3 regions of the Kribbella sp. NPDC026596 genome follow, and region 3 is predicted to be linked to each of the others. Evidence: riboswitches for the same ligand, from Rfam matches in the RefSeq annotation. Region 3 holds a riboswitch; each other region holds the start of a gene.

Region 1 (3,816 bases), on a different contig from region 3:
AACCGGTCCGGCCGATCACGAGCGCCAGCTCGCCCTCGGGCACGGAGAAGCTCACGTCCCGCAGCGCCGGCTCCGCGGCACCGTCGTACGTGACTGTCACCCGGTCGAACTCGATCATGTGACCGCCCGCCTGACCAGCGGCGGTGCGACGAGCGCCGGCGCCAGTCCGATCAGTACGCCGACAACCGGCAGCACCGGAACCGGTGGCACCACCAACGGGCCAGCCAGCAGCAGACCGTAAACACCGCGCGCCGCCGCAGTGACCATGGCTCCGGCTGCGACTGCTCCGGAGGCGACGACCAACCACTCGGGCAGCGCCCATGGGTCAGGCCGGTACCGCGTCCGCGTGACCCGCTGCCGCCCGATCGCCATGGCTCCCACGGAAAGCAGCAGTCCCACGACCAGTGTGGCCGCGGCGATCGGGAACGACATGGCGTCGGTCAGCAACGCATAGACCCCGAGCAGAATGCCCAGCAACCCCAGCAGGACGGAGACCGCAGTCGTACGGCGCTGCGCCCGGGGGACCTGCGCCGTACGCCCGTAGCCGCGAGAGTCCATCGCGGCGGCGAGCTCCACCGACCTGTCCAAGGCACCCTCCAGCACCGGCATGGCTGTCGTACGGAAGGAGCCGCGAGTGCGGCCGCGGAGGCGACGGGCGGCGCGGATCCGGCGGGCGTCCGTCACCAACTGTGGTGCGAACGTCAGCGCGACCACGCAAGCCACGCCCATCTCGTAGAGGGCCCCGGGCAACGACTTGAGCAGCCGCCGCGGACTGGCCAGTGAGTTGGCCGCACCGATGCAGCAGAGCATGACCGCCAGCTGAAAGCCGTCGTACAGCGCGGTCAGCAGTGCCTCGAGGGTGACCTCGCCGCCGAGCTTGACCCCGTTTGCCCAGTCAGGCAAGGGGATCTGCGGCAGGATGAACAGCACCGTGTTCCCCTGCGAACGGGTGGAGAGCAGTGCCTGCAGCACCACGCGGACGCCGATGACCACCAGACCCAGTTTGAGGAACGCGGTGTAGCTGCTGGCCCAGGCAGCGTCGGAGCGGCGGGCGGCCACCACGAATCCGGTGACTGCGAGGATCAGCACGAGCAGCACCGGGTTCCGCGTACGGCTGGCCGCCACGGCCATGCCGAGCGCCCACAGCCACCAGGCCCCCGGGTGGAGTGCCCGGGGCAGCGTCAGTTGATGGACAGTACGCACTTACTTGGCGGTGCGCCGGCGGTTGAGGGCCAGACCACCGCCGGCCAGGGCGAGCACGACCACAGCGGCGATGATGATCCCGCTCCACGGCGCACCATCACCGCCGTCGTCAGAGGAGGAGGAGGCCGGAGAGGTCACCGCGGTCGAGCCGACCGCGGCACCGATCTGCAGCGTCACGGGGGCGTCGGTGGCCGGGACCTGGATGCTTTTCACCTGATCCCCGCAGCCCTTGGCCGGATAGCCCGCGATGCCGCAGGTCAGGCCCTTCTCGATCCGCACCGGCGCGACCGCCGCGAGGATCTTGGCGCCGTTCGCCTGGGTGTCCGTGACCACGCAGGTGCCGGTGGCCTGTCCCGGAGTCTCACCGCTGACCGCGTCCTCCGGCGTACCGGGGTCGACGACCAGAGCCACGCGCTTCTTGCCGGTCTCCGCCGGTGTCTTGCCACAGATGGCTTCGAAGTCGCCGGCTGCGCGCGGCACGCGGGGCTTCGCACCGCCGACGGCGTACCGCCAGCCCTCCACCGCCCCGTCGGCTGGGACGACGGCGTCAGCGCCCTTCTGGGAGAAGGCCCACTGGCCTGAGCTCCACTGGTAGTAGCCCCAGAAGCGATAGCCGTCCTCGGCCTGGGCGGTGGTGGCGACGGTCCCAGCCAGCAGGAGACCCGCCAGCGTGGCGAGGACCAGTCGTACGGTCCGGTGTGCAGTCATCTCGTGTCCTCTATCGGGCTCATGGCCCGGTGGAGGAGGTCCCGCCTGCTCCGGCAGGGTAGGGGCTCCACCCGCGGACCACGGCGGGTAGTTGAGCCTGTCTCCCTGCGGCACAGTGTTCCGGCTCGCCACCTGAGGTGGCCTACGGTTGCGGGTCAGCGCCGGACTCGGACCGGCTTCCCTGTGCACGCAGGAGTGGTTCGACCGAAGCCTACTCTGCGGAGGACAGACTCATCGGGCCGTAGACTTCCCGGCCGTCCTCCAGCAGGTACACCTGGCCGACGCCACGCTCGGCCAGGTCCCGCCAGCTCTCACCGAGCCAGCTCTCCGCGTCACCCTGAGCGGAGAACTCCGCCCCGCCGACCTCACCCGGGTCGACCAGGGCGCCGCTCGCGGTCTCGAACCGCCAGCTCCAGCTCATGAGCCGGGCCGGGTCTGCGGCGAGTTCTGCGCGGTCTTGGCCGGGTCGCGCTCGACGATCCCGCCGAGGACCTCGTCGATCCGCTTGAGCAGGGCTTCCTCGAGCTTCACACCGGAGGCCTTCACGTTCTCCACGACCTGCTCGGGGCGGGACGCGCCGATGATGGCCGACGAGACGTTCGGGTTCTGCAGCACCCAGGCGATGGCGAGCTGAGACAGCGCCAGGCCGGCCTCGTCCGCGAGCGGCTTCAGCTCCTGCACGCGGCTCAGCACGTCGTCGTTGAGGAACCGCTTGATCATGTTGGCGCCGTTCGCGTCGGTGGCCCGCGAACCTTCCGGTGGCTGCTGACCGGGCAGGTACTTGCCGGTGAGCACGCCCTGCGCGATCGGTGAGAACACCACCTGGCCGATGCCGAGCTCCTCCGAGGCCGGCACCACCTCGGCCTCGATCACCCGCCAGAGCATGCTGTACTGCGGCTGGTTCGAGACGAACGGGATGCGCAGCTCCCGGGCCAGCCGGTGGCCCTCCTGCAGCTGCTCGGCGGTCCACTCGGACACGCCGATGTACAGCGCCTTGCCGGACCGGACGACGTCGGCGAAGGCCTCCATCGTCTCCTCCAGCGGCGTCTCGGTGTCGAACCGGTGCGCCTGGTAGAGGTCGACGTAGTCGGTCTTCAGCCGCTTCAGGGAGGCGTTGATCGACTCGTGGATGTGCTTGCGGGACAGGCCGGTGTCGTTCGGTCCGAACGGACCGGTCGGCCAGTAGACCTTGGTGAAGATCTCCAGCGACTCGCGCCGCTCACCCTCCAGCGCCTCGCCGAGGACCGACTCGGCCTTGGTGTTGGCGTAGGTGTCGGCGATGTCGAACGTGGTGATGCCGGCCTCCAGGGCCGCCCGCACACAGGCCTTGGCCTGTTCGTTCTCCACCTGGGACCCGTGCGTGAGCCAGTTCCCGTACGAGATCTCGCTGACCTTCAAACCACTGTTGCCGAGATAGCGGAAGTCCATACCCCTGACCCTACTGTCCCCGGGCGGTGGGCACCGTCCCGGCGCCCGTCGTACCGAGGATCAGGACGGCTTCTCGCCGCGCTTGACCATGGGCTTGGGCAGTCGCCAGCGGCGCATCTGCATGGTCCGGCGGACCGCGTAGAACCCGAGGCCCTTGGTGGACTCCTTCGGGAACTTCACCGTCACCGCCCGGCGCAGCCCGGCCGAGAGCAGGAACCAGTCCAGCGCGATCAGCAGGATCATCGCCAGGAAGAGCAGGTTGACCACGCCGGCCAGCCAGAGGAACTGCCGGGAGAAGACCACGCCGATCAGGGACACCACCAGCAGGATCGGCAGCGCGAACTCCATCACCGAGTAGCGGGCGTCCACGTAGTCGCGGGCGAACCGCCGGACCGGGCCTTTGTCGGCGGCCGGCAGGTACCGGTCGTCGCCGGTGCGCATGGCGTCCTGCATCTTGGACCGCTCGGTCCGGACCTT
Region 2 (3,816 bases), on a different contig from region 3:
GTATCCCCGCGCTGCCGCCGTCGGGGGAGTGGGAGGGGTCGGTCGTGGGCGACCGGTACTTCTTCCGGGTGCTGGGCGATCCGGCTGGGACGGAGCCGTGGGCCTGGCGGCTGAACGGTCACCACCTCGCGCTGCACGTCACGCTCGTCGACGGCGCCATCTCGTTCACCCCACAGTTCTTCGGGTCGAATCCGGCGGAGGTCCGCACCGGCCCGTCGGCCGGTCGACGCTTCCTGGCCGCCGAGCAGGACCTCGGCTTCCAGCTGCTGCACGCGCTCGAGCCCGGCCAGCTCTCCGTCGCACTGGTCTCCGACGCGGCACCGGACGACATCCTGACCCGCCACGACCCGATCGCCGACGCGTCGCTCCTCCACCGCGGTCTCGCCTACGGCGACATGACCGCGGACCAGCGTCAGCTCCTCAGCCTCCTGATCGGCCAGTACGTCGGCCGCGCCGCCGGACCGATCGGGTTGCAGACCTGGCAGGACATCACCGACCAGGGCATCGAGCGCCTGACCTTCGCCTGGGCCGGCGAGACCGAACCCGGCGTCGGCCACCGCCACTACTACTCGATCGCCGGCCCCACCTTCCTCGCCGAGTACGACAACACTCAGGACGACGCCAACCACATCCACTCAGTCTGGCGTGACGTTCGCAACGACTGGGGGATCGACCTCCTCGCCGCCCACTACGCCGCGCACCGCTGACGCGGCGCACGGCGCTTCGGGCTGACGCTCAGCTGTGGAGCGGCCGGAACTCGTGGTTGATCGTCCACGTGGCGGTGCGGTGACCGAGGCGGCTGGCGTCGGTCATGGCCTTCCGGAAGTGGAAGCCGAGCCAGATCCTGGCGTTCATGGTCTCGGCATCGAGGGCCGCGGCGCTGTCGTAGTGCCGAGTCGTCATGGTCACCGACGAGGAGATGTCCAGATCGAGGGACCGGGCGCTGAACAAATAGCTGAACACTCCGGTTGCGGCCCCGGTTCCGGAGGCGTGCCCGCTGACGTAGTCCGGATAGGGCGGCGTTTGCAGTAGCGACATCCAGGTGGGGTCGGCTTTCGTCGCCGGGTTCCGGTCGGTGTCGGCCAGCCGGATCGCGGTGATCGGGCGCCAGTAGGCGTAGTCGTACTTGCTTCGCCAGCAGGCAATCAGCGCATCGGCGATGCTCGTGCTGAGCAGGGCGAACGCCCGGGCGCTGGTGACGATGTCCATCCCCCGCGCGGTGACCTGGTCGCGAAGTGCCGTCTCGTACTGCAGCACCGCGTTGGCGTTCCAGAACAGCGCTGTCTCGGTCTGGAACGCGGTCCGGGTGGATCCGACCAGCGCGCCCTTGGCCTTCACCTCCGCGAAGTCCCGGGCATAGGCCTTCGACGTGATCGGGTCCGGCCCGGGCAGCCGGAACTGCGTCGGCGATCGGAGTGCCAGCGGTACGACGAAGCCGAGCCACGGGGCGAGCATCGGCGCGAAGGCGTCAGGTGTCGGGCGCCAGACTCCCGGAGCAGGCGTCACCGTCAGTTGGATGTTCGCGCCCCTGCCGTCGTTCTGTCGCGCTCGGATCAGGTTCGCGGCTGCGTGCCGGCCAACCTCGGTTCCGCGAACCTTGGCGCGGCCGTCGGCGATGCTGCCGAGCGACGCGGCATAGTCGGTGGCGAGGTTCGCCGCCGAGGCCGGGAAGTAGTACCGCAACACGTCGTACGCCGCCGTCGCGGCCGCCGCCTCCGACGACGCCTTGCCGCGGACCTTCGGTTGCTTCAGGTACGGCTGGTAGCGGCCCTCGATGGCCACCACCGCGTCGTACACGGCCAGCGAAACGAAGCCGAAGTACAGACTCCCCACCGGGACCGGGCTGGCGTTCTCGGTGTAGATCGTCCGCCGGCGATCGCGTTCCACTGGGTGATCACCGCCGGGTTCGAGTGGCTGCCGCCTGCCTGACTAGGCGCGGCGGTGAGGGCAGGAGCGGCGAGGCCGGCCGTCAGCACGACGACCAGGAATCTCCAGACCTTCAAGCGCATGATTGCCTCCTTCAGGTGAAGCCTGAGTGACGGCTTGCGCTGAAGAAGACGTTGCCGTGCGACGCCGAGAGGGCGTCCGCAGTACAAACCCTTAGCATTCCGGCCTACACCTGATGCCGCGTCGGGTCAACGGCGAGGCCTGTGCCCAGTGGGCCGGGACGTCGGTCGGCTAGAGTCGGCTCGTCATCGACGGCATCAGCAGGAACCCGGTGTGAGTCCGGGACGGTCCCGCCACTGTGAACCCTCATGGGGAAGTCAGGAACTGCCGCCGTCGTACCTCCGTCCGGGGCGTGGACACCCCGAGGAAGGACTGGGCGTGCCTGCCAACCTGCTGCTGCTCTCGACCGCCGACACCGACCTGCTTGCCGCTGCCGAGGCGGGTGCGGGCTGGGCGGTCGCCAACCCGGCCCGGCTGGAGCTCGACGACCTGACTCCTCTGCTCGACGCCGCCGAGGTTGTCGTGGTTCGCCTGCTCGGCGGGCGGCGCGCCTGGGAGGAAGGGCTCGACGCGGTCGTCGCGTCCGGCAAGCCGGTCGTGGTGGTCAGCGGTGAGGCCGCGCCCGACGCCGAGCTGATGTCGCTGTCGACCGTGCCCGCGGGGGCGGTGACCGAGGCACTGGCCTATCTCCGCGAGGGCGGCTCCGAGAACCTGCGCAACCTCGCCGGCTTCCTGCGCGACACGCTGCTCCTGACAGGCGACGAGTTCGAGCCGCCTCGCGCACTTCCGGCGTACGGCGTGCGTGGGGGGTACGTCGAGGACGACCGGCCGGTGGTCGGGATCGTGTACTACCGCGCGCACGAGATCTCCGGCAACACCGCCTTCGTCGACACCCTCGCCACCGCCGCCGCGGAGGCGGGCGCGCAGCCGCTGCCGGTGTACTGCGGCACCCTGCGCGGACTCGATCCGACGTCGTCCGAGAACGCCGAGCTGTTCGAGCTCCTGCGCAAGTGCGATGTCCTGGTCACGACGCTGCTCGCCGCCGGTGGATCCGTCGCGGCCAACGCGAGTGCCGGCGGTTCGGACGACGCCTGGGACGCCGGCGCGCTCGCGTCCCTCGACATCCCACTGATCCAGGGCCTCGCGCTGACGTCGACCCGCGAGCAGTGGCTGGCCAGTGACGCCGCGATCAGCCCGCTGGACGCGGCGACCCAGGTCGCGATCCCGGAGTTCGACGGGCGCCTGATCACGATCCCGTTCTCGTTCAAGTCGTACGACGCCGACGGACTGGCCCGGTACGCGCCGGACCCGGAGCGGTGTGCCCGGCTGGCCGGGATCGCAGTCGCGCACGCTCGCCTCCGCCACGTGCCGACTGCGGACAAGCGGCTCGCTCTGGTGCTGTCGTCGTACCCGACCAAGCACGCGCGGATCGGGAATGCGGTCGGTCTGGACACGCCGGCCTCGGCGGTCGTCCTGCTCGGGCAGCTGGAGCAGGCCGGGTACGACCTCGGCGGGCTCGACCTCAGCGAGCTGCAAGGGGCGGACGGTGCCGACGGGTTGATCCATCGGCTGATCGCGGCCGGTGGTCACGACGTCGAATGGCTGACCGACGAGCAGCTGGAGTCGGCGGTCGCCAAGATCCCGCTGTCGGTCTACGCGCAGTGGTTCGGGCGGGCGCCGGAATCGTTGCGCGAGGCAATGACCGAGGCCTGGGGCGCGGCGCCCGGTTCGCTGTACGTCGACACGTCCGGTGACGAACCCGCGATCGCGCTGGCGGCGCTGCGGTTCGGGAACGTGGTGCTGATGATCCAGCCGCCGCGTGGCTTCGGCGAGAACCCGGTGGCGATCTACCACGACCCGGACATGGCG
Region 3 (3,816 bases):
CACCATCTCCTGAGTCTCCACGTCCAACGTCACCGGCGTCTCCGTCCGTCTCCGTTCGGCCGCCGTCCAGTCTGCCCACAACCGGGTCCACACCTCGCCACTCAAAGTCACCACCATCCACAGGCTGTGGACTCTTGTTCAAGGTTTGTGGATAAGCTTGAATAAGAGGTATGGCACGGGTCGAGTTGCATCGGTGGCCTGGGCACCCGGACGGGTTCACCCGGGCGGAGCGGTTGGGCGGGTCCTACGAGTTGTACTTCCCGGATCCGCTGGTCGGGCGCGAGTTCGACCTGAGCGACGACGTGCTCGCCGTCCTCGAGGACGCCGCCGGCGACCTCGCCCGGCTCGACGCAACGGCCGCCGTGCTCACCAACAGTGAGGCGCTCGCCCGGCTGCTGCTGCGGGCCGAAGCTGTCGGGTCCTCCCAGATCGAAGGACTGGTGGTCGGCGCGCGCCGCCTGCTCAAGGCCGACGTACTCCGTGATCGCGCCGGCAGCGGACCCGGTGACGTCACCGCCGAGGAGGTGCTCGGGGCAGTCGACGCGATGACCTGGGTGACCGAATCCGTCCAGGCCGGCGACAATCTCGAGGTCGACCACCTGCTGCAAGCACACCGGCGACTGATGGCCCAGTCCCCCACCCCCGACGTCGGCGGGGAGATCCGCTACCTGCAGAACTGGATCGGCGGCCGCTCCCCCGCCGAGGCGTACTACGTCCCGCCGCCGGCCCATCTGATCCCTGACCTCCTCGCCGACCTCATGACGTTCGTCCGCGAGTCCCGCCTGCCGGTGCTGGCCAAGACCGCGATCGCCCACGCCCAGTTCGAGACCATCCATCCATTTGCCGATGGCAACGGTCGGACCGGCCGTGCATTGATTCACTTGATCCTGCGGGCCGACGGCCTGGTCTCGCGGACCGTGCCACCGGTGTCGTTGTCGCTCGCCACGCACGCGGGGCAGTACATCGAGGCCCTGACCGACTTCCGCTACGTCGGGCGGGCGACCACCGCCAAGGCGCGGTCGGCGGCGAACCCATGGCTGAGCATGTTCGCGATGGCGTGCAGTCATGCGACCGCGGAGGCTGCTCGCTTCGAGCAGACCGCCACGGACCTCAAGACCGCGTGGCGCGAGCGGGCGACACCCGTCCGCGCGGGATCTGCGACCGACCTGTTGATCGAAGCACTGCCGGCGGCCCCGGTCCTCACCCTCGCCGCGGCCGCGCAGCTCATCGATCGGTCTCAGCAGGCCGCCAACCAGGGACTGGCGAAGCTGGTCGAGGCGAAGGTCCTCCGCGAGGTCACCGACGGCCGCCGGAACCGTGTCTACGAAGCCCCGGAACTGATCGACGCCTTCACGTTGCTCGAGCGGCGCTTCGCCAGCCCGGCGGCCGATACCCGGATCGAACCGCCTAGCAGACCCGTTCCGTCGAGGCCAGAACCAACACACCATCCGCATTGACTTTCTCCTCCCCGTCGAGACACAATTCGAACACATGTTCGATCGCGTCTCAAATCGAGGCGCCTGACGGGGAGCGTGAGAACCGTGATGCCGGAGCCGTTCGACTGGGACATCCTGCACCGCCCATCAGCGATGGCGATGGTGCGAGGCCAGCTCGGCTTCAGCTGGATGGTGTTGTCCGGCCGGCTCGCCCAGCTGACCGACGAGCAGTACTTCTGGCGACCGAGCAGCGAGGCCCTGACCGTCGTCCGGCGGCACTACGCCGGCCGGTTCCGATCACTCGGATCCGGGGAGTGGGTGGCGCAGTGGCAGGACGAGCCGGACCATCGCGGCCCACGCACGATCGCCTGGCTGATCGCCCATCTGACCGAGACCTTCTTCGAGCGTTGGGAGTGGACGTTCGGCGAGAGCCGGCAAGGCCGGGCCGACATCACGCTGCACGGCAACGCGCGGGATGCGGTGGCCTGGCTGACGCATTGGGTGGACGCCTGGCAGGAGTCGATCGCCGCGCTGGACGAGGAGCAGGTGATGACGGTCGGCCTGAGCCAGGCGACCGAGCTGGACGCGGGTGAGCCGTTCGGCCACGTCGTGCTCCGGCTCAACCGCGAGCTCATCCACCACGGCTCGGAGATCATGACGCTTCAGGATCTGTATGCGGTCGCGGCCTGAGAACCACAAGATGTGCGACACGCGGCGTGGCGCTACCACAAGATCTAGATCCCGCCGCCTAGCATCACTACTGCTGGTGGTTCGGAGTGGTCGGCACCACAAGATGTGGGTCACGCCGAGGCAACAGGGGAATCCGGTGCAAGTCCGGAGCTGCCCCGCAACGGTGAGCGGAGACCTTCCGCGAGTCCGGATACCTGCCACCGGCGCGTGCACCGCCGGTGCACGCGGTCCGAGACCTCGCGGGTGGGTCGCAGGGCGTGACGGCAGTGTTCCCGGCCGGTGCGGCCGTGTCGTCGTGCGCCTGCCCGCGCAATGGTCGAGGGCCTCCGATTCTCGCGTGGAGAGAGCATCTGTGACTATCGCTTCCTCATCCCGGACCGCTGATCAGACCGGACCGGACGGCTCGGCCGATCAGCACCACCAACTCACCGTCGTCCGCCGCGACGGGAGTAGCACCGCCTTCGACCCCAGCAAGATCTCGGTTGCCGTGAGCAAGGCCTTCCTCGCGGTCGAGGGCGCCGAGGCCGGCGCCACCCACCGGGTCCGTGACCTGGTGGCCGACCTGACCGGCCGGGTCGTAGGCGCCCTGACCAGCCGCGGTGACGCCCGGCGCAGCGTCCAGGTCGAAGACATCCAGGACCAGGTCGAGCTGGCGCTGATGCGCGCCGGTGAGCACCAGGTCGCCCGCGCGTACGTCCTCTATCGGGAGGAACGGACCAAGGCCCGCACGCCCGCGGACCCGGCCGGGGTCACCGAGAAGCCCACTCTGACGGTCCGCGCGGCCGACGGCAGCCGGGCGCCGCTCGACACCGACCGACTGCGGGTGGTCGTCGCCGAGGCGGCCGAGGGGCTCGACGCGGTCGACCCCGAGTTGATCCTCGACGAAACCCTCGGCTCCTGCTACGACGGCATCGCGCAGCACGAGGTCGAGCTCGCGCTGGTGATGGCCGCCCGGTCCTACGTCGAGACCGAGCCGCAGTACAGCTTCGCCGCGTCCCGGCTGCTGCTGGACCAGATCCGGCGCGAGGCACTCGGCCGCGTCCACGGCGAGCCCCGGCAGGCCAGCCAGGCCGACATGACCGAGGCGTACGCGGACTATTTCCCGCGCTACATCCAGGTCGGCATCGAGGCCGGACAGCTCGACCCCGCGCTGGCCACCTTCGACCTGGCCCGGCTCGCCGCCGCGATCCAGCCCGAGCGCGATCTGGACTTCACCTTCCTCGGCCTGCAGACGCTGTACGACCGGTATCTGCTGCACATCGACAAGGCCCGCTTCGAGCTGCCGCAGGCGTTCTTCCTCCGGGTTGCGATGGGGATGGCGCTGCGCGAGGACGACCGGGAGGCGCGCGCGATCCAGTTCTACGAGCTGCTCAGCTCGTTCCGCTTCATGTCGTCCACGCCGACCCTGTTCAACTCCGGCACCACCCGGCCGCAGCTGTCGTCGTGCTTCCTGACCACGGTCGACGACGACCTGGCCGGCATCTTCCACGGCATCCGCAACAACGCGCTGCTCGCGAAGTACTCCGGCGGTCTCGGCAACGACTGGACCCCGATACGCGGCATCGGCGCCAAGATCCGCGGCACCAACGGTGAGTCGCAAGGCGTCGTACCGTTCCTGAAGATCGCCAACGACACCGCCGTAGCCGTGAATCAGGGCGGAAAACGGAAGGGCGCGGTGTGTGCGTATCTG

Evidence for each region. A riboswitch is a leader RNA that binds a small molecule or an ion and turns the genes downstream of it on or off. The one in region 3 is predicted to bind cobalamin.
Region 1: another riboswitch for cobalamin. It lies ahead of AB0E63_RS06000 (SCO2322 family protein); the one in region 3 lies ahead of AB0E63_RS36390 (ribonucleoside-diphosphate reductase subunit alpha).
Region 2: another riboswitch for cobalamin. It lies ahead of cobN (cobaltochelatase subunit CobN); the one in region 3 lies ahead of AB0E63_RS36390 (ribonucleoside-diphosphate reductase subunit alpha).

The regions. Positions count from the first base shown of each region.
Region 1 covers NZ_JBEZYF010000005.1:162,456-166,271, reverse strand. The annotation lists gene AB0E63_RS06010 (ATP-binding cassette domain-containing protein) at 1-118, opposite strand, end outside; gene AB0E63_RS06005 (CbiQ family ECF transporter T component) at 115-1,203, opposite strand; gene AB0E63_RS06000 (SCO2322 family protein) at 1,204-1,911, opposite strand; cobalamin riboswitch at 2,003-2,135, opposite strand; gene AB0E63_RS05995 (hypothetical protein) at 2,123-2,332, opposite strand; gene AB0E63_RS05990 (aldo/keto reductase family protein) at 2,329-3,339, opposite strand; gene AB0E63_RS05985 (DUF3043 domain-containing protein) at 3,400-3,816, opposite strand, start outside.
Region 2 covers NZ_JBEZYF010000082.1:5,684-9,499, forward strand. The annotation lists gene AB0E63_RS40295 (DUF3500 domain-containing protein) at 1-707, shown strand, start outside; gene AB0E63_RS40300 (vanadium-dependent haloperoxidase) at 736-1,887, opposite strand; cobalamin riboswitch at 2,155-2,294, shown strand; gene cobN (cobaltochelatase subunit CobN) at 2,326-3,816, shown strand, end outside.
Region 3 covers NZ_JBEZYF010000064.1:28,758-32,573, reverse strand. The annotation lists gene AB0E63_RS36405 (class I SAM-dependent methyltransferase) at 1-33, opposite strand, end outside; gene AB0E63_RS36400 (Fic family protein) at 171-1,457, shown strand; gene AB0E63_RS36395 (DinB family protein) at 1,533-2,126, shown strand; cobalamin riboswitch at 2,187-2,343, shown strand; gene AB0E63_RS36390 (ribonucleoside-diphosphate reductase subunit alpha) at 2,479-3,816, shown strand, end outside.